4 regions of the Paenibacillus sp. DS2015 genome follow, and region 3 is predicted to be linked to each of the others. Evidence: predicted binding sites of a transcription regulator. Region 3 holds the regulator's gene; each other region holds the start of a gene.
The links. The regulator Rex, encoded in region 3, represses fermentation and respiration genes when NADH is low (regulators of the CRP and FNR family bind a similar motif). The targets are predictions, from matches to a motif close to TTGTGAAATATTTCACAA.

Region 1 (8,552 bases), on a different contig from region 3:
GCAGATGCCTATCAATTCTTCATCACTTTTCACTTTACAGAACGAATCTGCAATCCGGGCTTTGATCCCACCATTACCGCCAATAAAGACTTCCCAGCCTCCATCATTTCCGACGATACCGATATCTTTCGTACATGACTCTGCACAGTTACGTGGACAACCATTTACGGCATACTTAAACTTCGCTGGAAGATCAAGCCGCTCAAATTTACGTTCCAGTAAAGCACCCATGCTCATCGAATCTTGTGTACCGAACCGACAAAATTGATTTCCCACACATGTTTTAACCGTACGGAGAGATTTGGCATAGGCATAACCCGAAGGCATATCTAGCTCTTCCCACACTTTAGGGAGATCCTCCTTCTGCACTCCGATCAAATCGAGACGTTGTCCCCCAGTAACTTTGATTACTTTTACATCATATTTCAACGAAACATCCGCAATTTTTTTGAGATCCTCTGGTGTAGTTACACCCCCATACATTCTTGGGACAACCGTATATGTTCCGTCCTTCTGAATGTTGGCATTCATCCGTTCATTAACAAACCGAGATTCTTTTTCGTCCTCGTGCGTTTCAGGATTAATCATACCCAGATAATAGTTAATAGCTGGACGGCACTTCGAGCAGCCTTCAGGATTATTCCAGCCGAGTACATTCATTACTTCCCGAGTCGTACTTAAACCTTTAGCTTTTATTTCAGCTACGACCTCATCACGATCCATCGTTGTACATCCGCAAATCCCTTGTTTAGCTGCTGCTTCCTTGAATCCATCTCCAAGTACATATTGCAATATTTGCTCTACAACGGGTTTACAACCTCCACATGAGCGAGTTGCACCTGTACAGGCTTTGATTTCATCTACAGTTGTTAATCCTTGATCTGTAATAACATCCACGATCGTCTTTTTGGTGACACCGTTACAACCACATACAATCTCATCATCTGCCATTGTTTCAACCGAAGATTGTTTATTGGCTCCTCCACCACATCCTGTACCCATAAGCGTGGCATAGATGTCGTCTGTCATTTGTGCTTGCTGTTTAATTAACTTCTGTAAATTAGAAGATTCCGTAACATCTCCGAACAAAACTGCACCTACAATTACATCATTATGAAGAATAATTTTCTTGTAGGTTCTCTTCCAATCATCTTTTGCAATAATCGCCGCATGTTCCGGTCCTTCGATAAATTGTCCAGCAGAGAATACATCAACCCCAGAAATTTTAAGCTTGGTCGATACTACCGATCCTTCATAAGGAAGAGTGTCCACACCACATATATGTTTCGCTAACACATTTCCTTGTTCAAACAGTGGGGCTACCAGCCCGTAACATACCCCTCTATGTTCAGTACATTCTCCTACTGAATATACGCCCTCGAAAGATGTACGCAAGTAATCATCTACTAGAATACCACTACCTATATCTATACCACTTTCTTTGGCCATAGCTACATTAGGTTTAATGCCTACAGCCATCACGACAAGCTGCGCCTCAAGTGTACTCTCATCACTAAACCGTAACCCACTTACATGTTCTTCACCGATAACTTCAACGGTTTGTTTGCCCATAGCAAACTTAATTCCTTGCCGCTCTAGTTCATTCTTAAGCATCAACGATGCACTTTGATCTAGCTGACGTTCCATCAGATCATCCATTAAATGAACAACAGTTACATCCATACCCAGATTCACAAGTCCCTTTGCTGCTTCTAATCCTAATAATCCCCCACCAATAACAGCAGCTTTCTTGTACGTCTGTGCAGCTATGAGCATTTGATTACAATCATTAATGTCCCGAAAGCCCACAACGCCTTTCTTATAACTCCCTGGTACGGGTAGAATAAAAGGATTCGAGCCCGTTGCGATAATCACTTTATCGTAAGGAACTTTTAGTCCATCTTCCGTAACGACCAGTTTATTCACCTCGTCGATCTTCAGTACAGTAGTGTCTGTGTGGAGTGTAATTTGATTGTCTTTATACCAATTCCAGTCATTTAGAACGATATCATCAATGGTTTTACTACCCTCTAGAACATAAGATAACATAATCCGATTATAGTTAGGATGAGGCTCACTACCAAACACTGTAATATCAAAAGAACTGTTTAATTTTAAAATTTGTTCAACTGCACTAATCCCTGCCATACCATTTCCAATCACGACTAATTTTTCTCTTTTTGTTTGCATCATAAGAAGTTCCCCTTCCATTTCTAACCAAACTTTATAATACAATTATATCAAATTTTAAACACTTAGTTGTGATAAAATTCACATTAGTTGTGAACAATATCACAATAATGTTCACAAATTCATTAAAAAATTAAGAATAGCCCCTTGACAAAGGGAACTATCCTTAATTTTTCTCTACGCTTGTGGATAACGCGGAAATAAAATGTTGTTCTCTAAGTGAACATGTTCATATGTCATTCGTTCTAACTCAGCAAGACGTTCATACGTCAATCGGTAGGTTGTACAAGCGTTAACAGGAGGTGTAAAATCATTCGTGATTTCACGTAATTTCTTCAGTATATTGCCAGCTTCATCATGCTCACTCTCCAGCCCTGAAATAGCCTCCCTTAATTTATTATCGCTAGAGGTATTCTGAGTCTCGTCCCAGATCAACATTTGGGGGAATATCTCCACCTCTTCCTTGGTTGTATGTTCAAGTAGTTCATTCTTTAATACGGTGTATAGCGCCTCCACCTCAACAAGATGAAGGTCATGATGACCATGAACTCGATTTACCCTAGTCACATTTTTCTGAATCTCGGGAAGTTCTTCTCTTAAATAATCATGATGTTTACTTACTATATATTGAATCAATGTAGAAGAGTCCATTTGAACATAAACATTTTTTCCCCCTTGGTTATCCTCTAGGCCGGCATGATTAGCAGCTAAATGATGAAGCTCATCAAGTACTCTTTTCAACTCTAGACCCCGTTCTTCAAGCGCCTCTTGTAAGGGCCGATTCCCACCGCAACAGAAATCAATTTTATGATCACGGAAATAGTCGCTTGCTTTCGGAAATTTGATCACAATTTCACTGACCTTGTCCTCTTTATCAAATATAAGTGTACTCATATCAATTTCCTCCTAGTGTTCTTGCTCTATTTATACTTATCAAATTACACCTGAATGACATCATACATTGTGATTTCACTCACGGAGAATCAAACAATTTGATGTCACTAAACAAGCAGATATGCCTTCTCTGTCCTTAAAGACGGTAACCATATCTCATAGAAACACTAAGCAATGAATTGTGCACACTCATACATTCGAACATAAAAAAAGACTACCTGTAGTAGGTAGTCTCACAACGAGTTAGCTCTATTCACTAATTCAATATTAACTTCATCCTGTGGTTGAAGCTTCATATCAAGTCCATTCTCCAACAATGTTTTATTGTTAACTTTCATAATCCATTTCTCGCCAGCCTTTGGACTATAGCCATTTACCATAAGAATGATTTTGCCATTATCACTGAGTACTACTACGCCTGTTTTTCTTAGCACTTCTCGGATACTTTGATCTTCTACATAAGGATTAATATATGAGTGTGAAATATGGGGTTCTATTGTGCCACCATTAATCGTAAAGATCACAGCATATCGAGCATCCTCACTCTTAGATGCTTTTATAGATTGAACAGCTATGATGATGTTATCCTCTGCTTGAAGAGTAACATCCCCATTTTCCTTATCCAGATGCTTATCATTAAACTCAATAGACCACTCTAATTCAGGATCAAGCGTCACATCGGTAACCGATTCAATCTGATTATCAGATGATATATTCACCACTCCACTAGCATTTAAAGCTTCCTTTATGGATACACCTGGTATTAAACTCTGTTCCAATTGTTTAAACACATGAGAGGGTATAAGATTGCCTTCCATATTAATTAAAATCCCGGACGAGTTACTTGCCGATTGCATAATAGGAATAGACACTTCCGTACTTTGATCTGGGCTACATCCTGACACGATCATAAAGGCTATAATTAAAGAGCCCTTAGCAAAATACCGCTTGTATAATTTCCTCATCTGTACACCACCTTGAACATAGGAGTCTCTTTATTCTACCTTAAATGAGAATAAAGATCATCTTCTTCATATAGTCCAGGTTCGGATTAGATGGATAAGGTCGGCATAGAAACCCACTCTTGATAAACAGGGAAAGGCATTTTAACCTTTTTAAAAGGTTTGCCTACTTTAACAAGTGGGATCTCACTCATATAAGTAGGTACGAAATAAGATGATATGATCTCCAGTTCTTCACCACTATAAAATGCTTCCTGACCCAGTAAGGGGTGGAATAAAATAATTTTCTCATATTGCGACCAAATCATCATTTGTAGGATCATACTTTGGAATTTTGCATAGGGTAAATTCACTTGTTGTGAACCCGACTCATCCGTCTTTTGATGCTCGCTCCCTACACACTTCCATCCTTTGGAGCCATAAATCCATTTTTGATTCATAATGCTATGATCATCTATAAGTGAACTGCTCCACATACTCGACACTGATTCTGGCCCATAGTTACGTACTAGCTCAGAAGCTTTGTCATCAATAGTCTGAACCTTAACCGCAGCACTTTCAAGTTCCTTACTATGCCTAATGCCATAAGTGGTTTCTTGGGAAAGTACAATTTTTCGCAATTTTTTCACTCTCCTTTATTCCAAAAGAAGTTTCACCCAGATGATCAAGCTGTATAGATATACATTTCAAAATAAAAAAAGCCCCATATCACAAAAACGTGAAGGGACTTTCTAACAAACTATTTAATCACATCATGATCAACATACCGAGTACCATTCAATGAACTTATAACCCCAATAGCTACTCTTGCTCCATCACCCGCTGTAATAATGGTATGCACACTAACTCCAGCAATCGTACCTGTTGCCCATACACGCGGCAAGCTTGTACGTCCCTCAGCATCTACTTCCACAATAGTCTTAATACGGGGTTCTACACCATCTTTCAATTTAAGTCCGATGGTTGAAGCAAGTTCGGTTGATACCCCTGTTGCCAAAATGACATGAGCGGCTTCATAGGATTGTCCAGACTCCGTCGATACTTTCACACTGTTAGAATCCGAAGTAATTCCAATGACCTTATCTTCTACAAATACAGCACCGAACTTCTCTGCTTGCTCACGTCCCGTTTGTAGTAGCTCTGGGCCAGCAATTTCCTTAACGCCGTAATGGTTCTCTATCCACGCACGTTTAGTCATACTAGCATTGCTATCAATCACGATCGTTTCTTTCCCTGCTTTAGCGCTAAAAATAGCTGCACTACCTCCTGCGGGTCCGGCACCAATAATAATGATATCTGCCATTGAAATCAACCTCTCTTCTATTTATTCTACCCAGCTTTCAGCCCACAATTGGACCTGTTGCATTACGGGTCTAAGACCTCTACCTTTATCCGTCAATTCATACTCAATACGAACAGGCGTCTCGGGATACACATGACGAACAAGAATACCCTCACCTTCAAGATCTTTCATCCGCTCAGAGAGCATCTTATCACTCATTGAAGGAATAAGATTGGAAATATCCTTAAATCGTTTAGGTCCATTCATTAATGTCTGAATGATAAGTCCATTCCATCGTTTGCCGAGAAAAGAAAAGGCAGACTCGAAACGAGGACACAAATTCATTTGTTCACCTTCCATAAAACTTTCACCTCATTAGTATATTGCTTAATAACAAGCTTTCGTTTAGTTAGTATATTTCATTTTACCACACTTCATGGTGTTTTAAAACATTCAATTCCAATTTTATAACGATTATTGAAAAAAAGAAAAACGACTACCTCAATGAGGTAGTCGTATCCCAACATTATTAACCTATACCCACCAGATGTCTCCAATAGGCTCTTCAATAAGTACTTGTTGAAGATTCTGAACAGCTTTAGAGAATCCTTCTTCAACAGACATTAGAGCATCTTCGTGTTCAATACTCACAACATAGTCGTATCCTACTAAACGCAATGCACTAATAATGTCTGCCCACGTCTTAATATCATGTCCGTAGCCTACGCTACGGAACTGCCAGGCGCGATCCAGCATATTTCCATAAGACTGCATATCTGTAAGGCCATATCTATTTACGTTGATTGGATCAATGGAAGTATCCTTAGCATGGAAGTGATGAATCGCTCCAGCACGTCCTAGGATATGTATCGCCTGCACAGGATCAATACCTTGCCACCACATGTGACTTGGATCAAGGTTCGCACCAATGGTCTCACCCGCTGCTTCACGTAAACGAAGTAACGTAGCTGGCGTATGCACGGAGAAACCTCCATGAAGCTCTAAACCAATTTTCACATGATGATCAGCTGCAAATTTAGCCTGTTCTGTCCAATAAGGAATAATCTTATTCTCCCATTGCCATTTCAAGATCTCTTGAAAGTCATTCGGCCATGGGGCCACAGGCCAGTTCGGGTATTTAGCATTCTCATGATCTCCAGGACATCCGGAGAATGTATTAACCACTGGAACCTCAAGCTTCTCAGCCAGTTCCACTGTCTTAATGAAATCATCATGATCCGCTTGTGCTAGATGCTTCTGAGGATGAAGCGGATTACCATGACAGCTCAGTGCACTAATTGTAAGTCCACGTGACTCTACGGCATGTTTGAAGTTTTTGAGTGCTCCTGCATCCTTTAGTAGCTCTTCTGGCTTACAGTGCGCATTACCAGGATTACCACCTGTCCCAATCTCAACAGCTTTAAGCCCTTTGGAAGCTACATAATCCAGTGCATCTTCTAATTTACGTCCACCAAATAACACCATAAATACGCCTAATTTCACCGGTATTCCTCCTCATTGTGTATATACATTCAGTTCTGCTACCTTATTATATTAGTCAAAATAAACGGCTTTACCTGTCTTCGCTGATTCATAGATGGCTTCCAGAATTTCAGTTACGACCAAGGCCTGTTCTGGACTCACGATTGGATCTGTATCATTAATGACAGCATCCAACCACATTCTCGCTTCACGATCAGCGTCGGTTTCTGTTGTACCTGAGTAGAAAGCTACTCCGCCTTCACCTAGAGCAATATTCGTCTCATACAAACGACTCAGCTTCTCACCATTGATACGAAGACCATCCTTCATATCCGCTCCAGCTTCTGTACCCGCTAGAATTGTTTTTGCTTCGCCAATCTCTACAACATTGAGTGCCCAGCTTGATTCCAAGACGATTGTAGCACCGTTCTGCATCGTAATAAAGCCGAAAGCAGAATCTTCTACTTTGAATTGTTCAGGATCCCAAGGACCAAATGCATTAGCCGCATTCTCACGATGTCCAAGTTTGTGGAAAGTTGAACCCATAACACTCTTCGGCTTGTAATTATCCATTAACCATAATGTTAAATCAAGTGCATGCGTACCGATATCGATCAGTGGGCCTCCACCTTGTTTCTCTTCATCAAGGAATACGCCCCAAGTAGGTACAGCACGTCGGCGAACAGCTAGAGCCTTACCATAGTAAATATCTCCTAAATCGCCATTCTCACACATTTCCTTAAGGTATTGACTATCGTCGCGGAAACGGTTTTGATATCCAATAGTTAATTTTTTGCCTGTGCGTTTAGCTGCTGCTAACATTTCTTTAGCTTGCGCTGAAGTTTTAGCCATTGGCTTCTCACACATAACATGTTTTCCAGACTCTAATGAAGCTACTGTAATATGGGCATGTGAATCATTCGGCGTACATACATGAATGACATCAATACTTTCATCTTTAAGCAATTCCTTATAATCCGTGTATACTTTAGCACCTTCAGCACCATATTTAGCAGCTGCTTCTTCAGCACGTTCTTGGACGATATCACAGAAGGCTACCATTTCTCCAGTCGTTTGTTTCGAAAGACTCGGCATGTGTTTGCCAGTGGCAATACCTCCACAACCAATGATTGCAATTCTTAATTTTTTAGACATGTATAGGTCCCCCATTATTTTTGTAATTTTGTACCCACTCCATACTTGATGAGATACTCTCAAGCGGAGGGTTCTGACATAAGTCTTGTTCTACAACAATCCACTCTACGCCAACTTTGTCAGCAGCTTCAGCAATGGCAGCAAGATTCACTTCACCTTGTCCAAGTTCGACCGTCTGAGCAGAACCATCTTCAAGTTTCTTCATATCTTTCCAGTGAACGATAGGTAGTCTTCCAGCATATTTATGAATGTATTCCGCTGGATCATAACCTGCGAAATGAACCCAACAGGTGTCTAATTCCACTTGAAGTATTGAAGCTGGAACTTCCGCGTACATGGCATCGAATACCGTCTGATCTTGATATGACTCCGTAAATTCAAATTCATGATTATGATATAACAGTACCATTCCTTGCTCCTTACATTTTTCGCCAATAATCTTTAGATTATTAAATACTTCAGCCCAATTGCGTTCCTCTGGTGATAAGAAGGGCACGATTATATTGTTGTTTCCAATTTCTTTATTATACGTGATCTCCGAATCAAGATCATTCAGCAAACTCGAATATTGTGTATGCGTTCCTAAC
Region 2 (8,552 bases), on a different contig from region 3:
TCATGCTACCTCATAACAAATCCCCCGTCAAAAGGGTAGAGGTGAGGCTTATTGAACTATCGACGCATTACGGGTATATTTATATGAAGAGTTTTAGTACAGGAATAGACAGATAATATAAGGACGAAAGGTTGATTGTCATGGAGAACCCAAGTACACCCTCCAATTTTATTAAGAATGTGATAACGGAAGACCTGAACTCCGGTAAGGTAAAAGAAGTAGTAACACGTTTTCCTCCGGAGCCTAACGGTTATTTACATATCGGACACGCTAGGGCGATCTGGATTAACTTCACCCTAGCCGACGAATTTGGTGGAAGGACTCATCTGAGATTTGATGATACGAATCCCATTAAAGAGGACACAGAATATGTGAATTCCATTCAAGAGGACGTAAAGTGGCTCGGTTTCGAGTGGGAGGAGCTCCGATTTGCATCTGATTATTTTGATGAAATGTACAGCCGTGCTGTCGTGTTAATCAAGAAGGGCAAAGCATACATTGATGATCTTAGTGCGGATCAGATTCGTGAGACTCGAGGTACGTTGACGGAACCTGGTAGTAATAGTCCATACCGTGATCGTAGCGTAGAAGAGAATCTGGAGTTGTTTGAAGGCATGCGTTCGGGTAAATTTGCTGACGGTGGCAAGGTGTTACGTGCCAAGATTGATATGTCCTCACCTAATATTAACCTACGTGACCCTGTTATTTATCGCATATCTCATACTTATCATCACAATACAGGGGATAAATGGTGTATCTACCCTATGTATGCTTTCGCACATCCATTAGAGGATGCTATCGAGGGAATCACACATTCCTTATGTTCACTGGAATTCGAAGATCAACGTCCGTTCTATGATTGGGTAGTGGCTGAATGTGAAATGCCGAATGTACCCCATCAATATGAGTTCGGGCGCTTGAATGTGGCACAGACGTTAACAAGTAAACGTAAGTTGAAGTTACTGGTTGATCAACAGCATGTGGATGGCTGGGATGATCCGCGGATGCCAACAATTTCAGGACTACGTCGTCTGGGTTATACGCCGGAGGCGATTCGTAACTTCATTTATGAGACGGGTATTTCTAAGAGCCAAGGCGTCGTGGATCGTCAAATGCTGGAGCACTTTATCCGTGAAGATCTGAAGTTGAAAGCTCCTCGTACGATGGCTGTATTGAATCCGCTAAAAGTGGTTATTACGAATTATCCAGAAGGCCAAAGTGAATGGCTGGAAGCAGAGAATAATAGTGAAAATCCTGAGATGGGCAATCGGCAAATTCCCTTCTCACGTGAAATATATATTGAACAAGATGATTTCATGGAGGTTCCACCTAATAAATATTTCCGGCTATTCCCGGGTAACGAAGTAAGATTGAAGAATGCTTATTTCATTAAGTGTAACGAGGTTATCAAGGATGAGGAAGGGAAAGTCGTTGAAATTCATTGTACCTATGATCCTGAGACGAAGAGTGGAAGTGGATTTACCGGTCGTAAGGTGAAAGGCACGATCCATTGGATTGAGGCGAGTCAAGCCGTTCCGGCTGAATTCCGCTTATTCGAACCACTGATAAATGATGAGGAAGTTGAAGAGGAAGTCATTGAAGGGGCACAAGAGAAGACGTTCCTTGATCAATTGAATCCCAATTCGCTTGAGATTGTCCAAGGATATGTAGAACCTGGAATGAGAGTGGTAGCACCTCAGGATAAATTCCAATTTTTCCGGCACGGCTACTTTAACGTCGATTCCAAATACTCCACACCTGGACATCCAGTATTTAACCGGATCGTCTCGTTAAAAAGTTCCTTCAAACTTAAATAAACCAATTAAAAATAACGAGCCTGTAGGATTTTAACTACGGGCTCGTTATTTTTAATTTATTTCAGATCTGTGAACAGCACCTGATCTTCATTAGAGTCATCCAAATCTTCTTCCTGTTTAGGGGAAGGTGGCGTATACCCATGTTTTGCAATGACGTACCACATGGATCCAAATCCTAGGGCGCCAATGAAGGCGAACAAGGTACCTGTTCTATACATAGCTTCAGCACCAAAGCTCTGGAATATCCATCCACCCATGAATCCACCGACGATACCTGCGAAACCACTCCATGTTAGCGTATATACTGCTTGACCTGTTGCACGGTAAGGCTTGGGAACGAGGAGGAGGCTAAGCTGTGTACCCACATAGAAATAGCCTCCAAAGGTAATACAATGAAACACTTGGATCAATACAACCTGGATGGGGAGGGTGGCATCAGCCATAAGCATCCAACGAAAGCCAAAGAGTAAGCTTACGAGTGCGAGGCAACCCATCAACCAAGAAATGTTACGTTTGAGGTAACGATGAAACAGTAAAAATACAGCGACCTCAAAAAAGGAAGATAAGAATACGGCTAATCCTACCATCTTTTTGGAACCGCCAAGTTCTGTAATGTATAGAGACATAAATGTGTTATTCATGGCATTAGGAATGGAGACTACAACACCAAGAACAATAAATGAGAGAAAATAACGATTTACCAATATATTTGCGAATCCTCTAATATATAATGTGGGCGATTCCGAAGGCTTCTGAAGCTTAGGAAGTAGCATGAGTACTCCTATCGCCAACATAAGTAGAACTGTGAATACAATGGATATTTTTGCTACACCTGTCCAGTCTAGAATCAGTCCGGTAGCTATGGCGATGACGCCCCATCCTAGAGAACCCCACAGGCGGAAGGATCCGAATTTATAGCTTGTATCTTCAATATATCCAAGAATAAGACTATTACTGTGCGAGAACACAGGAGACTGGAAGAAGAAGAATAGAACCATAGATATATATACCAAGACAAAGGTATCAGATTGGAATACAAATTGAACCATAACTAGTGTCCCTATCATCATAATAAGGAGTACTCGTTTCATATTATGAACTCGTTCGCTCCAGAATCTCCAAAAAGGATTAGCCAATAGAGAAACGATAGGACCTAAAGCTAACAAGCTCCCAATTTCAAATTTGTTCATCCCAGCATCCTGCAAGTACAGTTGAAAGAAGCTAGTGAAGATTACCATAGTACCGTATATCAAAAAGTTAAACAGCTTTAAAGAGGATAAGGAAGATTTCGTATCTATGGATTCACGCAATAGCGACATTCCTTTCCGACTGATTGCTCTAACCGATAATGAATTCTTAGGAGGCAACAACAACACTTTATCACGTGTTGAAAGTGGTTTCAAACCATAAATTAAGCGAATTCCTAGATATTATAAATATCTCTCTAATTAAAGGGGAAATAAATGTAGTCAACACTTACGATTCATGCGGTGGATGATGAGACTGGCCCATCCAATAGCCATTTGTGGCTGTCTAGATCAGTTTATACTTTCTTGAATAAATATAACCACTGTACGAATGAATCATATATGGATGATGATGAGTTTACTCAAATAATGCACACTTGGGGATACACCTGCAGGTTATAGAAGAGTATAAGGTGACAAATTATATAGTAAGCGCTTGCAATATGAGTTATGATAGCGTTCAAGGTAGCCGATTCCCCCTAGTAATCGTATGCCGTGTATTGATAGAATATGATCCTCGTATAAGCGGGGATCCCTTTTTTTTGAAGTAGTAGGTGTAGGTGTAGGTGGTTATTATTTAGGCGGCGTAGTGTGAAGTAGATCACTTAAACTATTTAACATTTGATGTATTATTAAATCAAGAAAGCGCTATCTTTACGACTGCAGAGGAGGTTATGAATGATATGATGACCATGACTATAGAATCTTTAGATGAGTCTAAGGTATGCTTGAAGTGGATAGAGGGAAGAGGATGGGGTTATCAACTACTGATTGATTTCTTAGGTGGTCCACCGAGCTTGTCTTTAATCGCCCAATGGCGTCAGTATATGATGATGAGAGATGAGATTGTACTCACAGAGGGCGGACAGAAGCTGCAACAATTATTATCAGGCATCGCTCCACAGCAACTGATGGAAGTATGTATGACAGAAGAATCTGAATACAGGCGATTGTTTGATAGTGAGAATTCCATGTTTCCTTCCCTCTGTGAGAGTGTTTATCGCGGTTTGAAGGGGGAGGATCTTGCGAATTGTATGATGGATATCCATGAGATGTACGCTCACCATGGCATTGTCTTTAATAAGTTGAATCATGAGCGGGATGATCATATCGTTCTAGAGCTTGAATTTATGGCTGTACTTGTAGAACGCACTTTAGATAGCAAGCGGATCCATAGCTCACATCTTGAGCTTATTGATTCCCAGATTCAATTCCTTGATCAACATCTATTACAATGGGTCCCATTGCTTGCTGAGGATCTCTCCTTCATCACTCGGAGCCCCTTATATATGGAAGTTGCAAATGTTCTCAAAGAATTTATTACGGATGACATGAAGATGCTTTGTGCTTGGCGTGCTAGTATGATCTAATCATATCTCTACATTTAGGGATACATAGCCACATAACCACATAAGACGTATATAAGCTGGGGCCTTGGAAAGAGAAGGAACCGGCTTTTTTGTTGAAATGAGTCAAAGTAGTGACGTACATACCCCTATTCATCGTAATACGAATACCATCTTTTTGAGACGATATCGTCGTATCGTTAAGTTTCTATCCCTTGATCAGCGTTATTTCTATTCCTTGCTGAATCATTGCTATATCTTCAAGAGTGACCTTGCCGGCCATCTTATTCAACGTATTGGCAGTTCCACAGGCTGCACCAAGTAGAAGTACATCTTGGATGTCGGACCCACGATATAATGCAGAGACGAGCCCTGCCATCATGGCATCGCCACTGCCCACAGGATTGACAGCTTCTACCTGAGGAATATGGATTCGATACTGATAGTCAGCAGATACAGCGAGTGCACCGCGTTCTCCTTGGGATACAACAACAAACGGTGTACCCTCTTTGATAAAGGAAGACATAGCCTGAAGAGTAGATAGGTCATTACCTGGAGCTATTCCTAGCAGTTCGGCTAATTCATGCTCATTTAGCTTCACCAGATCTGGTCTTCCATGGAGACCTTCACGAAGGGCTTCGCCGCTGGCATCTAGGGCAACCTTGGCTCCCTGGTGATGGGCAATTTCGGTAAGCTCGGCATAGATCCATGAGGGACATCCTGAAGGTATACTACCAGAGAGGACAATACAGCTAGAGGATTTAGCTAATTGTTCAATTTTGTGACGTAGCCGTTGTAAGTCTATCTGGGTAATGGGTGGCCCAACCTCAATAAGCTCAGTGTGAGTACCTTGTGTAGGATCAAGGATGGTAATCGCACGCCTTGATTCGCCGTGCGCAAGAGTCAGGAAATCAGTAGGAATGGATTCTTCCTTCAGACCTGAGAGAATAGCAGCGCCGTTGTAGCCAGCAACGAAACCCGTTGTAGTCACACCTTCACCTAAAGCATGAACTACACGAGCAACATTAACACCTTTGCCGCCAGGAACGGATAGGTATTCATGGGTTCTATGTAGATGATCTACATAAAAGTTAGACACGGTATAGGTAATATCTAAGGCTGCATTTAAAGTGACCGTTGTAATCATCATGTGTAACTCCTTTACGAACTTAAATTCTAAAGATGGTTATACATACGTTATTTTATCATGAATGAGATCTGATATACGACGATACATCGAAAAGACGCGCCCACCTTTCCCAGAGGGAAAAGAGAACGCGTCTTTAAGTTCATTCGCTATACGTTGGAACGATTCCTTTTCAAAAAAATTTAAATCTCGATTAGCGTGCGATTAATCCTGTACTTTAGGTTTTCTGAATTTCATCAAGAATTCATATACAATCGGTACGATGACTAGTGTTAACACTGTAGAACTGATCAGACCACCAATAACAGTGATTCCGAGTCCGCGGGATATAATACCCGCACTGTCCTCAAGTCCAGTAACGAGTGGCAGCAATGCGCCAATAGTGGCTAGAGCAGTCATGAGGATTGGACGAAGACGTGTTCCACCTGCTTCGAGTAACGCTTCACGTGTAGTCATGCCTTCTTCTTCTTTATGAATAACGCGGTGAATGAGAACGATGGCATTCGTCACCACGATCCCAATGAGCATAAGCGCGCCCATAAGGGAGGACACATTCAGTGTTTCCTTAGCAAGCAACAATCCGACGAGCGCGCCGATGACTGTGAATGGTAAGGAGAACAGGATGGCGAATGGTGCGAGACCACCACCGAAAGTTACGACGAGCACAAAGTACACTACAGCGATAGCGGCCGCCATGGCAAGACCAAGCTGCTTGAAGGTGTCATTAATTTGTTCCGTCGACCCCCCAAATGTGATCTCGATCCCATCAGGCTTATTGATCTCTTTAATTTTAGCTTCAAGATCGGTAGAAGCGCTACCCACATCTGCGGTAATGATATTAGCCGTAATAGAAACAGTCATTTTACCATCTGTACGTGTAATGGAGTTAGGGGAGACACCCTTCTCTACCTTGGCTACGTCCTTGATGGGAACGGCCATACCCAGTGGAGAAATAATAGTCTCATTACTGATCTCATTCATATTTTTATAATCATTCGTGTCTGTTTCAATGTAAACTTTATAGTTTTTGTCATCTACTTCTATTTCAGTTAGAACGGGACGCTCACGAACAGGACTCAGTTTCATGGCAATCTGCCCTGCAGTAAGTCCAAGTGAACTCAATTTCTCCTGATCAGCTACAATCGTATATTGATCATAAGAAGTAGATAGACTAGTCTTCGCTTTGTCGAAGTGTTCTGTATCTTCCTGAACGAGTTGTAGAATTTGGTCGGATATCGGCTTGATATCTTCGAGACTATCACCGAATACACTAACGCTGAGACCCGAACCAAGCATGCCGCCAGTCATATCAAGGGTTGCCCATACGCCTTTTGGAACTTCCTTTTGTAAATTTTCAACCAGTTCTTTCTGGACATCTTCGAAGTTCTTAGTATCGGTATTGTATTCTATATAGAATAACCCTGAGGTGGATGCACCAGCCCCACCCATAGGATTACTACCTCCAATGGAATATTGCATCTTCTCAACACCTGGTTGGTTTAGGATATACTTCTCCGCCTCCAAAGCACGTTTCTCAACAACGTTCAGTGGGTCACCAGGTTCAGGTGAATAGGTTACCATTGCAAACTTATCTTTTTGTTCCGGCATGAAGCTCGTGCCGATCAATGGATATAAGAATAAGCTGCCGACGAGCATAAGAACGGCTATTCCGAAGGTTATCAATTTATGATTCAAGGTCCAGTTCAGGATGCGTTGATATCCTTTAGCCATTTTTCCTATTTCATGATGATTGGAAGCCTTCTTCTTCAGTTTGATACCCTTCTTGAACAGTGTATGTGCAAGCATAGGTACAATCGTAATCGCGATAATGAGTGAAGCAAGTAGAGCAAACACCATCGTTAATGCGAAGGGTAGGAACAACTCACCGACCATACCACTTACGAAAGCTAGAGGTAGGAATACCGCAATGGTTACAATGGTAGATGACATAATCGGAACGAACATCTCACTTGTGGCTTCACGTACTAATTCACGACCACGTAGCTTCTCACCAGGGTCTGTCATTCGTCTATAAATATTCTCAATAACGACAATAGAGTCATCGATAACCCGACCTATGGCTACGGTCATCGCACCAAGTGTCATCATATTTAGCGTAATGTCCATTTGCCATAACACAAGTAGAGCTGCAAGTAGTGATAGTGGGATGGAGATAATCGAAATAATAGTAGAGCGGATATTTCTTAGAAATAATAGAATGATAATGACAGCGAACAAGGCTCCGAAGACTGCTTTGCTAAGCATGGTATTAACAGAATCCTCAATAGGTTGCCCTTGGTCAAGCAGTGTTGTCAATTCCAATCCATCATAATCGCTCTTCAAATCAGTTGCTTTGTCTTTCACAGCGTTCACGACATCAACCGTATTCGCATCATTGTCCTTCACAATTTGAATACCTATGGATTCGACACCATCGGTACGGGAGATGGATTCGGCTTTACCAATAACTTCAATATTGGCAATCTCACTTAGCTTAATCGTAGGGATGCCAACAGCAGTTGCTGTTATTGGAGCTTCAGTAGTCGGAGTTGGAGTTGCTGTTGCACCTTCAGCTTGTGGACCCGCTGAAATTCCCGGTTGAGCGCCAGGAGCTGAACTGCTCATGTTGGGAACGACGGGAATCGTAAGATTCTTTAAATCATCCAGATTAACGATATTACCATCTACTACAACGGCCTTTTGAGATTGTTCTAGATTGAATAGTCCTAGAGGTACTCGTAGTGATGAACCCTGTACAATACCTTGGACCGTGTCTTGGGTAAGACCGAGTTCTTTCATTTTATCTTCATTGAATTTGAGTTGTACTTCTTTCACATATTGTCCTGATATGCTCACGGTAGCCACACCTGGGATTTTCTCCAATTCTGGTTTAACTTGATTCTCAATGACACGTGTTAACTCTTCCAAATCCTTAGCATTGTTGTTAGAGGCACTTAGAGAAACAACCGGAAATGAACTTATGCTGAACTTGGAA
Region 3 (8,552 bases):
CGCGGATGCTCAGCGCCTTATGAATGAAGCTAAAGCACTTGAGGCAGCGGGTGCTTTTGGAATTGTATTGGAATTAGTAACGGAGCAGGTAGCCGATGCAATCTCCAAAGCATTAACGATCCCAACGATTGGCATCGGTGCTGGACGATATTGTGATGGACAAGTGTTGGTGTTCCACGATGTCTTTCAATATGCTTCCCCTTATCGGCCTAAACGTTTCGTCAAAACCTATGGTGATGTAGGTGCAATGATCCGTGAGGGTATTGGAAACTATGTTAAAGATGTGAAGGAGCGTGCATTTCCAGCTGAGAGCCATGTGTTCTTAGCAGATGATGACGTCTTGGATAACCTATATGGGGATACGAAATCAGAAAGGGTGGAGAGATCATGAAGGTAATCAGAACGATTAGTGGGCTTCGTCAAGAACTGAATTCACTTAAACAAACGCGTAAAGACGGCGGTTCGGTTGGTCTGGTACCTACGATGGGATTCCTACATGCGGGTCATGCTAGCTTAATGACACGCGCTCGTGAGATGAGCGATACAGTCGTTCTAAGTATATTTGTGAATCCGATCCAATTCGGTCCAGGAGAAGATTACGAAACGTACCCACGTGATGAAGAACGTGATTTGGCATTAGCTGAGCGCCACGGGATTGATATTGTATTTATTCCCACTGTACAGGAAATGTATCCAAAACAGGTCAAGACTAAAATTGTTGTCTCCGAACTAACAAGCTTGCTCTGTGGGGCATCTCGTCCTGGTCATTTCGACGGTGTGACTACAGTCGTCAGCAAATTAATAAACATCATTAAGCCGAATAGAGCATTCTTTGGTCTAAAAGATGCGCAGCAGGTAGCGGTGTTACAGCAGATGGTTACGGATTTGAATCTGGATGTAGAGATTATTCCTTGTCCCATTATTCGTGAAAAGGATGGGCTTGCACTAAGTTCGCGTAATGTATATCTTAGTCAGGAGGAACGTACACAGGCTCTAATCCTTTCACGCTCACTGAACGATGTTAGGGAGGCCATGAACTGCGGAAAGGCAACAACGGCTGCTGAAGCTCGCCTCATGCTTAATGAAATCATTCACAGTGCTCCGCTAGCCGTAATTGAATATGCAGAGGTGTTATCGTTCCCGGAATTATCACGTGTGGAAGATGATACGTTGTTAGTAGATCTTCAAGGTCAAGTGATCATGGCATTAGCTGTGAAGTTCGGTAAAACTCGACTGATCGATAACCTGTTATTTACGCCAAAGGAGGTACTTTCACTTGTATAGACATATGATGAAATCCAAAATTCACCGTGCTACCGTTACGGAAGCGAATTTGAATTATGTAGGAAGCATCACTATTGATGAGGATTTAATGGAAGATGCGGATTTGTTGGAGAATGAAAAAGTTCAGATCGTAAATAACAATAATGGTGCAAGGCTTGAGACATACGTCATTCCTGGCCCTCGAGGAACGGGTGTTATTTGTTTGAACGGGGCAGCGGCACGCCTAGTACAACCAGGGGACACAGTTATTATTATTTCATATGCTATGATGGCACAAGAAGAATTGGCAACACACAAACCAACCGTTGTGTTTGTAGATGAACATAATCGTTCAGTACAAAAAATGGACAAGGAAGTTCATGCAACCATCCTATAAGACGCATGAATTGCACATTTAATGCAATGTATGGTAGGTGGGGATATAAAGCAACACTTCAACAAAAAATGAACGTAGGGTGATCGAACTTTGAACCTTACTGATTTCATTTTTTGTTGAAGGGTGGGATGCAGGCTATGTTTCAACATGTATTCGCAGAAATGAACGACATGTTAGAGGAAATTGTCAAGCATTACCCTACTGCGCAGGATTCACATAAGCAGGTATTGCTCCAGAAATGGACGATGCTCAAATCCATGAGTGATGGAATTATGGAAGAATGGCTCTCGTTTGAAGAAAAGATGAGCGGCTTCAGGGAACATACGATGTTACCCCCAGTTTTTTCTTTAGGCGAGATTCCTGAAATGGGGATGGAATCATTCGTTCGTGGTCAAGGGTATTTCAAACTGCTAATGTATCGGCAGTCTATACAGCAATTTTCTCGCATTGTTTATGATTATCCGAATAGCCTTATTGCGCGATTATACCTTGCAATGGCACACCTTCATCTGGAGGAGATCACGGAGGCCATGATGCATCTGCAGTGGATTCTGCCATTAGCGGAGCACAAGAAACTGAAAGCTATGATATACAATGCGCTCGGGTGTATTCAGTTCAAATTATCAGATTTAGGAAAAGCGCAAGAGTATTTCACGATTGCATTGCAGCATGATCCGACGTTACCCGAACCTCTCCTTAATTTACAAGTCTGTCAAGGTAATCGTGGTCAACTACAGTATGGGAATCAATTGATTACGTTGATGTGAGAAGATGGATGTTATGAGGTGAACAAAAAGACGATACATGTTGCTCATTCGAGTAACGATGTATCGCCTTTTTGTTCAAAAATAAGAATGTATAAGTTTTCACTATCCTCTGCTGATATTGCAAAGATAATCATTTGGATCAATGAACACCTAAACCACTCTTCTTCTATAGATTAATTTTATTTGTTTACAAATATTTATCCTTCTTGATTAATTATTATTACAGAAATAGCTGCTGTTTATGAGTGAACGTCTGATGCTTCGTTCTACTTGGTGAATAAATTGTGATCTTCTGTTATGCTGGTATTGAGACTGGATTGAAAGGGATAACTTAATCATGAAATTTGCTGTACTGGACTTTGAAACAACAGGCAACCAGTCCGCCGATGAAATTATTCAAGTTGGACTTGCCATCATTGAGGAAGATCAAACCATATCCCGTGTATACGGGTCTTATGTTAATCCCGGGATACCCATCCCGCCTTTTATTACTAGCTTGACAGGTATTACTGAACAAGATGTAGCGGATGCTCCTTCTTTGGAAGAAATGATGATGGAACTCGTTCCACTTCTAGACGATGTCGTGCTGGTAGGTCACAATGTCGCTTTTGACTTTGGATTTCTCCAGAATGCACTGGATCGTTGTGGTTATCTGCCCTATGCTGGACGAATCCTTGATACTATGGATTTTCTCAAAATATGTTTCCCATCCTTGACGACTTATCAATTAGGATTGGTCTCTTCTCACTTTGAGATTCAGCATGAGCGGCCTCATCAAGCAGATAGCGATGCACTCGCGACGGCGCTCGTTCTATTGAAATGTCTTGATGAGTTGTGGAGCCTTCCACTCATCACATTACAGCGGCTTAGTGAGCTCTTTGCTAGCGAAGATAGTGACCTTGGTTGGTACTTTGATGGATTATGTCAAGAAAAGGAGAAACAGCCGGCTCAGGACCTTGAGAATCAAACCTATTATCGCCAGTTAGCACTAGCTGTGGAGGATTGGAATGAAATTGCACCCCCACGTGATAAGTTAGAAGATAACCCATTACGGACGATGGAATTCCCACAATATCTTGCTAGCATTGAAGAACGTTTGCGGGAAATTATGCCTCAGTACGAAGCGCGCGAATCACAGAGCATTATGTTCAGTGAGGTTATGACTGCCTTAGAGAACGAGAAACATCTTATTATTGAAGCGGGAACGGGTACGGGGAAATCACTTGGTTATTTGATTCCTGCCATATATCAGAGTGTCAAGAACGACCAAAAGGTGATGGTAAGCACCCATACCATTAATCTTCAGGATCAGCTTCGAGAACGTGATGTTCCTTTACTTACAGAAGTTGTCCCTTTTCCTTTTAAGGCTGCTGTATTTAAAGGTAGACAGCATTATTTGTGTTTGAGAAAATTTGAACATAAAATAAATAAAAAGGACTTTGCAAATCCCAAGGAAGACCTGCTTATAGCTGCCCAAATGTTAATATGGTTAACACAGACGTTGACAGGAGACGACGAGGAGCTGAACTTAGGTGGCCGAGGAGGCGACTTCTGGGAAACTGTAGCCAGTGATTCCGAATCTTGCTTAGGTCGTGCTTGTCCTTGGTTTCGTAAATGTTTCTATCATAGAGCGAAGCATGAGGCAGGAATTGCGGATGTCGTGATTACGAATCATTCTAAGCTTTTTACAGATATTAAGGCAGGGCATCAGCTATTACCAGCGTATGAACATTTGGTGATTGATGAGGCTCATCACTTAGAAGAAGTAGCTGGTAAGCATCTGGGACTTCAGATGAAATATTTCACGATCGTGCATACCTTAACACGACTGTACAAGGATAATCGTAGTGGGCAATTGCCTGCCTTACGCCAGCAAATTTCCTCTTCAGGGTATGAGCGGGCTTCTGAGTGGTCTTCACTTATTGATAGATTAAGTGGCGATTTGGTTGAAGTTAAGGAGCATTGGGATCGACTTAGTGATATGCTGTTTAGCCTTCTGCCTGAACGTAGTGATGCCGCACCGGGAGATACCGGTCAGTTCGTTCTACGTCTACAGCCTACGAAGAAACCACAAGATTGGGAAGCCTTATCTGCGCTTGAGCACCAGATACATGTGATCCTGAGCGATGTGGTTCGCAAAGGCGAGAAAATGATAAATGAACTTAGAGACGATCATGATGAGTACAACTCAGACAGCTTAGTGACAGATATCAGTGGGTTATTCAAGGACCTGAATGCAGAGAAAGAGGATCTTCGCTTCTTCATGTCACTCAAAGAAGAAGGAAATGTATATTGGATGGAAGCCAATGGTCATTTCAGAAGTAAGTCCTTACAATTGTTCGCAGTTCCTATAGATGTGAGTAAGCAGTTAAAGGAAGTATTCTTTGATAAGAAGAAAAGTATTATACTAACATCTGCTACACTTTCGATTGAAAAGTCATTTCAGTATATGATCGAGAACTTGGGCCTACAGGAAGCGGCAGATACTAACCGATTAATGACAGTCCAATTACCCTCGCCGTTCCGTTATCGTGACCAGGCACTGCTCGTGATTCCGCGTGACTTTCCGAGTGTGAAGGGGAGCATTGGCGATGTGCTCTTCGTAAATACATTGGTTAAATCTTTAGCAGATACAGCCGTGGTGACAAAGGGTAGAATGCTCGTATTATTTACATCATATCGAATGCTTCGTCAAGTGCACGAACCCTTGCGTCAAGCACTCTCTACTAGCGATATCACTGTCCTAGGTCAGGGAGTGGATACAGGGAGTCGAAGTAAGTTGATTCGCCGATTCCAAGATAGTAGTGCTTCTGTGTTGCTAGGTACGAGTAGCTTCTGGGAAGGTGTAGATATACCTGGGGAAGCGTTGACTTGTCTTGCTATCGTCCGCTTACCATTTCAACCGCCGAATCATCCACTTGTAGAGGCCAAAAGTGAGCTTTTGCAACAACAGAAGAAGAATCCTTTCATGAAATTATCGGTACCTCAAGCGGTGATTCGATTCAAGCAAGGGTTTGGCAGACTTGTACGTACAGCAAGTGATCGAGGCATTGTTATTGTGTATGATACACGCGTTATAGAATCTTATTACGGTAAATATTTCCTGTACTCGCTACCTGGCCCCAAAATGGAACACATGCCAATGAATCAGATGGTTCCGCGGATATCTGAATGGCTACATGAGGGTGGGGCATCTTGAATCGGCGAGATTCTATAGCAATAATTAGGAGGAGCAAGAATGAAATCCGAGAAAATATCAGAAGCTGTGGTCCGCAGATTACCTATCTATTTAAGGTATCTGTCGGAGCTTCAAAGCCGAGAAGTTGCTACTGTCTCTTCGCAGGAATTGGGTCAAAAGCTTGAACTAAATCCTGCACAAATCCGTAAGGATTTAGCCTATTTCGGTGATTTCGGTCGTAAAGGAATCGGATATGATGTTGCTTATCTTATTGAGAAAATTCGCCATATTCTGAATCTTGATCAGCGAATAAATGTGGTATTGGTGGGAGCCGGGAATTTGGGGCAAGCGTTGTCCAATTACAATACGTATCTCAAAGAAAATTTGAAAATTATTGCTGTGTTTGACTCTTACACACCTAAAATAGGCACAGAGATTAATACATTAAAAGTACAACCGATGGAAGAGCTTCATTCGACAATTGTTAATAACAACATTCGAATTGGGATCATTACAGTTCCGGCATATGAGGCACAAAGCGTAGCTGACCAACTGATTAAATCAGGCATCGAAGCGATATTGAATTTCGCACCGACAATTCTAAAAGCACCTCCTTATATTCGGATTCATGCTGCTGACTTTACAACAGATATGCTGAGTCTAGCTTATTATTTGAACAACGGAAAGGAAGAAGAAATGGATGACAAGCTCACCGACGAAGTGGATCATTAAGAACGGAACCTTTGCTGTTTCGAATAGTGTACAACCGGTTATTCGAGGATATATGGTTATTGAAGATGATCTCATTACGTACATTGGAGAACAAGCACCCCCTGTTGAACAAGATATTCCCGTGATTGATGGGACTCATTTGTTCTTTTTACCTGGATTAGTTAATACGCATGGGCACGCTGCAATGTCATTACTGAGAGGGTATGGAGATGATCTAGCACTTCAAGTGTGGCTTCAAGAAAAAATGTGGCCAATGGAAGCGAAATTCACTTCAGAAGACGTGTATTGGGGAACGTCCTTGTCTGTCATGGAAATGTTAAAGGGGGGGACTACAACCTTCTTAGATATGTACGACCATATGGGACAAGTGGCTAATGTTGTTGAAGCTTCTGGCATGAGAGCCGTATTAATGAGGGGGGTTATTGGTCTATGTTCTGAAGAAGTTCAGAATGAAAAGATCAAAGAAGCCATTGCCTTCGCTAAGGATTGGAATGGGCAAGCAGATGGAAGGATCACTACGATGATTTCCCCACATGCACCTTATACATGCCCTCCAGCTTTCTTTGAGAGATTTGTACAAGCGGCTCATGATTTAGATCTACCTATGCACACGCATATGTCTGAAACGTTGACTGAAGTCCAGCAGAATGTGAATGATTATGGCCTCAGACCCGTGGAGCATTTAGAGAAGTTAGGGATGTTTACACGACCTTCCTTGGTAGCACATGGTGTTCACTTAAACGATAAGGAAATTGACATATTGGCTAAAAATAATGTCGGTGTATCGCATAATCCAGGTAGCAATTTGAAGCTCGCAAGTGGTATCGCACGAGTGACAGATCTGTTGAAAGCAGGTGTTACTGTTTCTTTAGGGACCGATGGAGCGGCAAGTAATAACAACTTAGATATGTTTGAAGAAATGCGACTAGCTGCATTAATACACAAAGGGATCTCGGGAGATCCAACAGCCATTCCTGCGGCAGAGGCGCTACGTATGGGTACTGTGTATGGAGCTAATTCTCTATTCCTAGACCGTGTAGGAAGTCTTGCTCCTGGCATGAAAGCGGACTTCATTGCTGTAAATACAGATCAAGCTCATTTCTTACCTCATACTGACTTCATCTCTCATGTTGTATATTCAGCAAGTGCTAAAGATGTTGAACATGTATGGGTTGATGGTAAACAGGTTGTGAAACACGGAGCTTGTCTAACGCTCGATGAAGAACGCATTCGTCGTGAAGCACAGTTAGCATTCGAGGGCTTGTTGTCTCGTTAACAGCAGGGGTCTCACTCTCGGAGAAAGGAAGTTCAAGTGAAGAACAAAAAAAAGTGGTTTTTTTTTGGTGTTGTTATTTTTCTGCTGATATTGTTTGGACTTTATAGATATTACATATATATCATTCAAGATCAACACAGTCAGGAAGCGCTCGCGATCACTGCTGCCAAACAAAATACAGAGCTAGTAAAAGTAACGGATACACAGAAGTCAGTGTGGGACACTATTTCTTGGGTTATAGAAGGTAAAGATAACGAACAGAGAGATCTTATGGTCTGGGTTCAATTCACTGAAGATAATCAGCTCGCCTTGGAACAGGATGCAGTACACAGCGAGTTATTAGAGAATGGCGTATCCAAAGGTCAAATCCGATCAAAGATCATAAGTGAGTTACCGGGCATAGATGAAATCAGGATTCAAGCGGGAATGTATTATGGTGAATATGTATGGCAAGTGTATTATTTTGAAAAGGACCATTACTATTACCGTTTTTATAAGTTTAGAGATGGTTCACCCATAGGAGATCGCTATACTTTACCTAATCTATAAATAAGAGGTTTACAATAATATGACCGAGATATCCTTCGTGGAATCTCGGTCGTTTTTTATGGATGGAATGATAACGCTGAATGCGACTGGGTTCGACAATAACGACTATAATAAAACATAAAATTTTAAATATAGCCACACTTTACCTGCAAAATCTGATATACGATGTGATATACTTTATCATAGATTATTGATATACGATTTCGTATAAGAATAATATATCTATTTATAAAAATAAGTTTTCTGTCTATAAATGAAAGGAGAATGACTAGTTGAAACCACGTGTATTACCCATAATTATTACTGTCGTCCTCTCTGGTGCCCTTTTATTTGGTGGATGGTTTTTCTATCGGCAAATCACTTTGCAAAGTCCCTTACAGAGTATCGTGA
Region 4 (8,552 bases), on a different contig from region 3:
GTCTCTAGCAGGAATGACAAGCAGTAATAACGATTACTTACAGAACTCAGGGGGTGGCCTTCTTGTATACACAAGATGTAGAAGCCATAGTGGAAGCAGCGGTCAAGAAGAAAGATAAAATGAACGAGAGTTGGGTCCGATATACGATTGCAGCAGCATTAGCAGGAGCATACGTTGGCATAGGTATCATCTTGATTTTTTCATTAGGAGCGCCATTAGCTGCTATAAAGTCACCGTTTCAACCCCTTGTGATGGGGGCCTCCTTTGGTATTGCCCTGACACTTGTCATGTTCGCAGGTTCTGAATTATTTACAGGTAACAATATGTTTTTTACGATGAGTACATTAGCAGGGAGGACGACTGTTAAGGATACAGCCAAGAACTGGACGATCGTTTTCTTGGGGAATTTACTTGGAGCTGTGCTCCTAAGTGTACTCATTATCGGTACAGGATTGTTCAAGGATATTCCAGCGGAACATTTGTTGTTTACAGCAACGGCCAAAAAAATGCATTTACCGATGTCTGAATTGTTCTTTCGCGGTATTCTATGTAACTGGTTAGTATGTTTAGCGATTTGGATGGCCTCTCGTACTAAGAATGAAATGGCCAAAATTGCACTGATCTGGTGGTGTCTATTCGCCTTTATTGCAAGTGGATATGAACATAGTGTCGCCAATATGACATTGCTCAGTATAGCGACTTTGCTGCCTAATCACCCAGAAACCATTTCTATTGCGGGTTGGTTACACAATATGATTCCCGTGACATTAGGAAATATTGTGGGTGGTGGCTTGTTCGTTGGGATGGCCTATTGGGTTATTTCACCGGTACGCCGTAAGAAATAGAATATAATATAATTGAAATATGTTGAAAAGTGATTGAATACGATGTTAGACATTCTATTAATGGATGAGCAACACACAAAGGGATATCCCCTCTGTGTGTTGCTCATCCTCTTTTGTTTTGTAAAGGTGAGATAAATGATTCGAATGAACGTGACAAGAATGTAACATTTCCCTCCTGTCTGTCATCTGAATCAAACGACAATGCCAGATGTAAACAATGCGATGTTTACCTACCACATAGCCATTCATCCGGATTTACTGGATAAGACAAAAGAGTCATATCAAATGAGAGATATGGCTCTTCTTGTTCGTTCAGTATGAGATCTAGTAATAGATCGGGAGAAAACTGCTGATGCTTGTAAGTGAAGCAAGTACGATCGCAACAAGAATGTTGGTTATAAGTGTGGAGAGTAGTATTTATTTCTAAATTCTGCATATTTCTTTTGAACACATTTCACAGTGACAAATTTCTTGTAGCATAGTGATATTTTTAATGACAATCATGCCATTCTCGTACTCTACAGCATCTTTTTTACGTAGATCACTCAGCATGCGGTTAACACTTTCGCGAGTAGCACCAATCATATTGGAAAGATCGGTATGGGTGATTTTTTTGTTGATTAGCGTATTTCCATCCCGATCTTCACCGTAAGTATTACCTAGCCGTATCAAAGTGGAACAGAGAGCACCAGGTTTACCATATAGCATCAAATCGCGGAATTTCGTTTGTGTAAGTCTGTGATGAATCCCCATCCACTTCATGAAATCAATTGCAAATTCACAATGCTGACAGATTAGGATTTCTAGATCCTTTTGTTCTATAACCCCGACCTCACTTTCTTCAAGTACTTCAGCATTAAAACTATGCTTGGAGCTGAAGAAAGGATCTGCCTGGCCCACCATATCCCCAGCTTGATACATATAGAGGATAAGTTCCTTACCTTCATCAGTCGATTTCGTTAATTTGATGCGTCCACGTTTAATGTAGTAAAGTTTATCAGATAAATCACCTTCCCAGAAAAGATGTGATCCTTCAGGAATGATTCTGTCTTTCATACTGACGAGTAGACGGTTAAAATTTTGTTCGGAAAAGCAATTGGTGTTTCCACGGGCTTCGATATCATTTAAAAGTTCTCTCATAAGTCATTATCCCCTTATCTTTAATTTTCGATAAATTTTAAACTAATTATACCCTTAAAAATCACATTTGTGGGGATGTCAATGACCTAAATAGTGGCGAATTTATAAACATTGTGATAAATTTCACTTTTATCACGCTGAATACAACAATTATTTGTAATTACTACAAAAATATTCTATTTATATAAATGTAAGCGCTTTTGGAGTGAAGCAAAAAATAAATCAAAGTTTGTGAAAGTTTTCACTTTAATTCTCAGAGTAGATGTGGTATGATGAATTCAGGAAAGAGAAATGGAAAATCTACTAGGGAGATGAGAGAAAATGGCAGTGAAAAATGAAGTTGTCCAAGAGAAGAAACAGGGAGCGGAAGAGTACATTCAGTCGTTAATTGACAAGGCAAATGTAGCTCAAGCTGAATTTATGAAAATGGATCAGGAACAAATTGATAATGTTGTACAAGCGATGGCTCTAGCTGGACTAGACAAACATATGTATCTAGCCAAACTTGCAGTTGAAGAAACAGGTCGAGGTATTTATGAAGATAAGATCACCAAGAACATGTTCTCCACAGAATACATCTATCACAGCATTAAATACGATAAAACCGTAGGGGTAATTGAAGATAATCAGTATGAAAACTTCCAGAAAATTGCTGAACCTGTCGGAATCATCATGGGCATCACTCCAGTAACTAATCCGACTTCAACAACCATGTTTAAATCTCTCATCTCTATCAAAACACGTAATCCTATTATATTCGGTTTCCATCCATCCGCACAAGAGTGTAGCAAGGAAGCAGCTAGAATATTAGTGGAAGCAGCGGTCAAAAATGGTGCTCCTGCCAACTGTATCCAATGGATTGAACTTCCTTCGATGGACAAAACGAACGCATTAATGAATCATCCAGATGTGGCTCTTATATTAGCAACAGGTGGATCCGCTATGGTAAAAGCAGCATATAGCTGTGGTAAACCGGCTCTTGGAGTAGGACCTGGTAACGTTCCTTGCTTCATTGAGAAGAGCGCGGATATCGACCAAGCGGTAACAGATCTTATTCTATCTAAATCGTTTGATAATGGTATGATTTGTGCTTCTGAACAAGCTGTTATTATTGAGGAGCCAATCTTCGATCAAGTGAAGAAAAAAATGATAGCGAATGGTTGCTATTTTGTAAATAAAGAAGAAGCAGCTAAATTAACTGCAGGTGCAATGAATGTAGATAAATGTGCCGTTAATCCTTCCATTGTAGGTCAATCAGCTGTTAAAATTGCAGAATTATCGGGCATTCAAGTTCCAGCTGGAACTAAAATTCTGGTTGCTGAAATTGAAGGAGTAGGTACGAAATACCCGCTTTCCGCTGAAAAATTGAGTCCAGTACTTGCTTGCTACAAAGTGAAGAACGCAGATCAAGGGATTGCACGTGCAGCTGAGATTGTTGAATTCGGTGGCATGGGTCACTCATCCGTTATTCACTCGCATAATGAAGAAGTTATTATGAAGTTCTCTGATCGTCTGCAAACAGGACGGATCATTGTGAATTCTCCTTCTACACACGGTGCAATTGGAGATATCTATAATACAAATTTACCATCATTGACATTAGGTTGCGGATCGTATGGTCGTAACTCGACTTCTTCCAATGTAGGTGCAGTCAACTTAGTCAATGTGAAAAGGGTGGCTCGTCGTACTGTGAATATGCAATGGTTCAAAGTTCCAAACAAAATTTATTTTGAAAAAGGCGCTACACAATATCTGACTAAAATGCCTGATATCACTCGCGTAGCCATTATTACAGACCCGATGATGGTCAAACTAGGTTATGTTGAGAGAGTAGAACATTATCTACGTCAACGTCAGACACCCGTTGTTATTGAAGTGTTCTCTGAAGTGGAACCAGATCCTTCAACGATTACAGTAAATCGTGGTACAGAAATGATGAATAGATTCCAGCCTGACTGTATTATTGCACTGGGTGGTGGATCTCCAATGGATGCTGCCAAAGCGATGTGGTTATTCTATGAATACCCAGATACTGATTTTGAAGGCTTGAAACAGAAATTCATGGATATCCGTAAACGGATTTACAAATACCCACGTCTGGGTCAAAAAGCAAAATTTGTTGCGATTCCAACGACGTCGGGAACAGGCTCTGAAGTGACATCGTTCGCGGTTATTACGGATAAGGAAAATGGAAATACGAAGTATCCACTAGCTGATTATGAATTGACTCCAGACGTAGCTATTGTTGATCCAGAGTTCGTATATTCGCTTCCTAAGGTAGCAGTAGCGGATACTGGTATGGATGTATTAACACACGCAATTGAAGCTTATGTTTCTGTTATGGCAAATGACTTCACAGATGGTCTAGCGATTAAAGCTATCCAACTCGTGTTCCAATATCTAGAGAAGTCAGCTCTGGAAGCAGATCCTCTAGCTCGTGAGAAAATGCATAACGCTTCGACTATAGCAGGTATGGCCTTCGCCAATGCATTCTTAGGAATTAATCACAGCTTGGCACATAAATGGGGTGGTGAATTCCATACGGCACACGGACGTACGAATGCTATCTTGATGCCTTATGTTATTCGCTATAATGCTAAGAAACCAACCAAATTTGCTTCATTCCCTAAATATTCTCACTTCATAGCTGATGAGCGTTATGCTGAAATTGCACGCATTCTGGGTCTACCAGCTCGCACTACTGAAGAGGGTGTGAACAGCTTGATTAAAGCAATCCGCGACCTTAACAAGGCTCTAGGAATAGAGGAATCTTTCCAACAAATTGGCTTCGATTCGAAGGTATTTGAATCTCGTGTAGATTATTTGGCTGACCGTGCTTTTGAGGATCAATGTACAACAGCTAACCCTAAATTACCATTAGTGACAGAACTTGCTGAGGTATATCGTGACGCTTTCTACGGTAGAGTTGAATAAAATATTATAACGGAATAGCCATAAATTAAAAGTGACAAATATCACCTCGAAAGTGATATTTGTCACAGTTCTTTCTTCTGATTTGAAGTATGCTGATTAAGGATAAAGGTTCCAGGGTAATAAATAACAGACATCCTTATCGTAACATTTTGAACATTATGGAAACGATAATGTGAAAAAAGTCACAATTTATGCTTCTGGAATTTAAGAGATCTTGAGATAACCTTCAAGTTCATGATCTCTATAATATAAATATATAGATGGAGGGATTAAGATGTCGGTAATTGAAAAAGAGATGAAAGACGTGCAATCTGGTTGGAGAAGCTTTAAAAAAGGTAAATGGGAAAGAAAGATTAATGTAAATGATTTTATTCTCAAGAACATTACTCCTTACTTGGGTAATGAAGCATTCTTAGCTGGTCCTACGCAGAACACAACGGATTTATGGAAAATTGTATCGGATTTAACGAAACAAGAGAGAGATAACGGTGGCGTGTTGGATGTTGATGTCAATACACCAGCTACGATTACCTCCCATAATCCAGGATATTTAGATAAAGACAAAGAGCAAATTGTGGGTGTACAAACAGATGCTCCGTTTAAACGTTCGATTCAACCATTAGGTGGTATTCGTATGGTAATCGACGCTTGTGAAGAATATGGTTTCAAACTAAATGAAGATGTAATCAAAACATATAGTGAAATTCGTAAAACGCACAACCAAGGTGTGTTTGATGCTTATACTTCTGATATGAGAGCAGCTCGTAAAGCGGGTATCATTACAGGTCTACCAGATGCTTACGGTCGTGGCCGTATTATTGGTGATTATCGTCGTGTTGCACTTTACGGTATTAATTTTCTAATTAAAGATAAGAAACGTGAACTGAATGAAATGGAAGTTGACGTGATCGATGAAGATGTGATTCGTCTACGTGAAGAGTTATCAGAACAAATTCGTGCTCTTGCTGAATTGAAGAAGATGGCTGAAATGCATGGATTTGATATTTCCGAACCAGCTAAAACGGCTAAAGAAGCATTTCAATCCGTATATTTCGGGTACTTGGCCGCAATTAAAGAACAAAATGGTGCTGCGATGTCACTTGGACGCGTATCCTCATTCCTTGATATTTATGTACAACGCGATGTAACAGAAGGTACTTTAACGGAAGAACAAGCACAAGAATTGGTTGATCATTTCGTTATGAAGTTACGTATGGTTAAATTCCTTCGTACTCCAGACTATAATGAATTGTTTAGTGGAGACCCTACATGGGTAACAGAATCCATTGGAGGAATGTCCGTTAATGGTCAGACTCGTGTAACCAAGAGCAGCTTCCGCTTCCTTCATACGTTATATAACTTAGGTGCAGCACCTGAACCTAACTTAACGGTGTTGTGGTCTGAACAACTTCCAGAAGCTTTCAAGAAATATTGTGCTAAAGTATCTATTGAAACAAGTGCCATTCAATACGAAAACGATGATCTAATGCGTCCCATCTATGGCGATGACTACGGTATTGCTTGTTGTGTATCTGCGATGCGTATCGGTAAACAAATGCAATTCTTTGGAGCTCGCGCTAACCTTGCGAAATGTATGTTGTACGCAATCAATGGCGGTATAGATGAGAAATCAGGAGCACAAGTAGGACCTGAGTATCCAGCAATTACTGCAGATGTTCTGGACTATGACGAAGTGCTGAAACGTTTCAAACCTATGATGAAATGGCTTTCTAAGCTGTACATGAATTCTTTAAATGTCATTCATTATATGCATGATAAGTATGCTTACGAAAGAATTGAAATGGCTCTCCATGACCGTGACATTCTTCGTACTATGGCATGCGGAATTGCTGGACTGTCTGTTGCAGCGGATTCACTTAGTGCTATCAAATATGCTAAGGTTACACCAATTCGTAACGAAAAAGGTATCGCAATTGACTTTACCATTGAAGGTGAATACCCTTGTTACGGTAACAATGACGATCGCGTTGATAACATTGCTATAGAACTTGTAGAAACGTTCATGGGTATGCTACGTCAGAACAAAACTTATCGTGGTGCATTGCCAACACAATCTATCTTGACCATTACTTCTAATGTAGTATATGGTAAGAAGACAGGTACAACACCGGATGGACGTAAAGCAGGTGAACCGTTCGCACCAGGTGCGAACCCAATGCACGGACGTGACAAGAAGGGCGCTTTGGCTTCCTTAAGTTCTGTTGCCAAACTTCCGTATGAAGATAGCTTAGATGGTATCTCCAATACGTTCTCTATCGTACCGAAAGCACTGGGTAAAGAAGAAGACACACGTAAATCTAATCTGGTTGCAATGATGGATGGTTACTTTGGTAGTGGCGCTCATCATCTAAACGTTAATGTGTTCAACAGAGAACAATTGATGGATGCAATGGATCACCCAGAAGAATATCCACAATTAACAATTCGTGTATCTGGTTATGCAGTTAACTTCATCAAGCTTACTCGTGAGCAACAATTGGATGTTATTAACCGTACATTCCATGGTTCGATGTAAGTCAAGTAAACAATAATAACCACTTAAGACAGCGGGTGCGGAAAGGGTGACTTCATATGATTAAAGGACATATCCACTCAATGGAGACCTTTGGGACGGTCGATGGACCAGGCATCCGCTTTGTCCTATTCATGCAGGGATGTTTAATGAAATGTCAATACTGTCATAACCCAGATACATGGGGATTGAATGAGGGCAAAGAGATGACGGTCGAAGATGTACTGTCAGAGATTGAGCCGTATATTAACTATTATCGTTCTTCTGGTGGAGGTCTTACCGTTTCTGGTGGAGAACCTTCATTGCAAGCTCATTTTGTTGCTGAGGTATTCAAGGAAGCAAAGCGTCGTTGGAATCTTCATACAACACTTGATAGTAATGGTTTTAATGATGCTAGTAAGATTCAAGATTTATTGGATGTTACTGATTTAGTACTTTTAGATATTAAGCATATCGATGATGAGAAACATATCAAGCTGACAGCTAGAAGCAACGAGCGTACACTAAAGACAGCTCAATGGTTATCTGAACATGGTCATGCCATGTGGATCCGTCACGTATATGTTCCAGGCATTCATGATCAAGAAGAAGATTTGATTCATTTAGGTCAATTTATTGGTACACTTGATGGAGTGGAGAAATTTGAAATTCTACCTTACCATCAAATGGGAGTATATAAATGGGCAGAGCTGGGTAGAGAATACCCGTTACAAGGTGTTCCTTCACCTTCTGATGAAGAAGTACAGCGTGCTTACCGCCTTATTGAAGAGGGACGTAAACAAACAAGTGCAGTGAGATAAATGTAAATGAATCATTATGGAGGCATTCTTTCTTATGAGAAAGAGTGTCTCTTTCGTTATTCCTATAGCTGAATATTCGAATTTTTGAATAACACCCTTTTATCATTTTCATTATTTAGAAACTTTTTCGGTTTATTTGCGTCTATTAGTATGTAAAAGAGAGAAAGTTAGATATAAATTGGGTAGAGGAGATTATGAATGAATTTCAAGAAGAGTACATTGATTGCATTGTTTGTAGTAACTCAGACAGTTATGTTAGCGATTCCAGTTGGTGCAGAAAGTTCCGTACCTGTTCCATCA

Region 1: a site for Rex is predicted at 2,260-2,277, ahead of nirB (nitrite reductase large subunit NirB). Genes of this name have one in related genera too.
Region 2: a site for Rex is predicted at 3,654-3,671, ahead of J2T13_RS17290 (TorD/DmsD family molecular chaperone). Genes of this name have one in related genera too.
Region 4: a site for Rex is predicted at 2,215-2,232, ahead of adhE (bifunctional acetaldehyde-CoA/alcohol dehydrogenase). Genes of this name have one in related genera too.

The regions. Positions count from the first base shown of each region.
Region 1 covers NZ_JBNPWS010000016.1:61,489-70,040, reverse strand. The annotation lists gene nirB (nitrite reductase large subunit NirB) at 1-2,190, opposite strand, end outside; gene ric (iron-sulfur cluster repair di-iron protein) at 2,368-3,084, opposite strand; gene J2T13_RS14940 (hypothetical protein) at 3,318-4,049, opposite strand; gene J2T13_RS14935 (hypothetical protein) at 4,136-4,666, opposite strand; gene J2T13_RS14930 (FAD-dependent oxidoreductase) at 4,786-5,349, opposite strand; gene J2T13_RS14925 (winged helix-turn-helix transcriptional regulator) at 5,371-5,688, opposite strand; gene J2T13_RS14920 (sugar phosphate isomerase/epimerase family protein) at 5,863-6,831, opposite strand; gene J2T13_RS14915 (Gfo/Idh/MocA family protein) at 6,883-7,965, opposite strand; gene J2T13_RS14910 (sugar phosphate isomerase/epimerase family protein) at 7,958-8,552, opposite strand, start outside.
Region 2 covers NZ_JBNPWS010000021.1:15,166-23,717, forward strand. The annotation lists gene J2T13_RS17275 (glutamine--tRNA ligase/YqeY domain fusion protein) at 141-1,817, shown strand; gene J2T13_RS17280 (MFS transporter) at 1,874-3,127, opposite strand; gene J2T13_RS17285 (hypothetical protein) at 3,042-3,227, shown strand; gene J2T13_RS17290 (TorD/DmsD family molecular chaperone) at 3,748-4,434, shown strand; gene J2T13_RS17295 (1-phosphofructokinase family hexose kinase) at 4,619-5,560, opposite strand; gene J2T13_RS17300 (efflux RND transporter permease subunit) at 5,762-8,552, opposite strand, start outside.
Region 3 covers NZ_JBNPWS010000033.1:32,000-40,551, reverse strand. The annotation lists gene panB (3-methyl-2-oxobutanoate hydroxymethyltransferase) at 1-391, shown strand, start outside; gene panC (pantoate--beta-alanine ligase) at 388-1,284, shown strand; gene panD (aspartate 1-decarboxylase) at 1,277-1,660, shown strand; gene J2T13_RS21645 (tetratricopeptide repeat protein) at 1,798-2,427, shown strand; gene dinG (ATP-dependent DNA helicase DinG) at 2,765-5,626, shown strand; gene J2T13_RS21635 (redox-sensing transcriptional repressor Rex) at 5,666-6,337, shown strand; gene J2T13_RS21630 (amidohydrolase) at 6,306-7,613, shown strand; gene J2T13_RS21625 (DUF5590 domain-containing protein) at 7,650-8,162, shown strand; gene J2T13_RS21620 (hypothetical protein) at 8,435-8,552, shown strand, end outside.
Region 4 covers NZ_JBNPWS010000016.1:70,629-79,180, forward strand. The annotation lists gene J2T13_RS14955 (nitrite reductase (NAD(P)H) small subunit) at 1-8, shown strand, start outside; gene J2T13_RS14960 (formate/nitrite transporter family protein) at 63-845, shown strand; gene J2T13_RS14965 (Crp/Fnr family transcriptional regulator) at 1,269-1,985, opposite strand; gene adhE (bifunctional acetaldehyde-CoA/alcohol dehydrogenase) at 2,307-4,919, shown strand; gene pflB (formate C-acetyltransferase) at 5,194-7,455, shown strand; gene pflA (pyruvate formate-lyase-activating protein) at 7,512-8,252, shown strand; gene J2T13_RS14985 (stalk domain-containing protein) at 8,451-8,552, shown strand, end outside.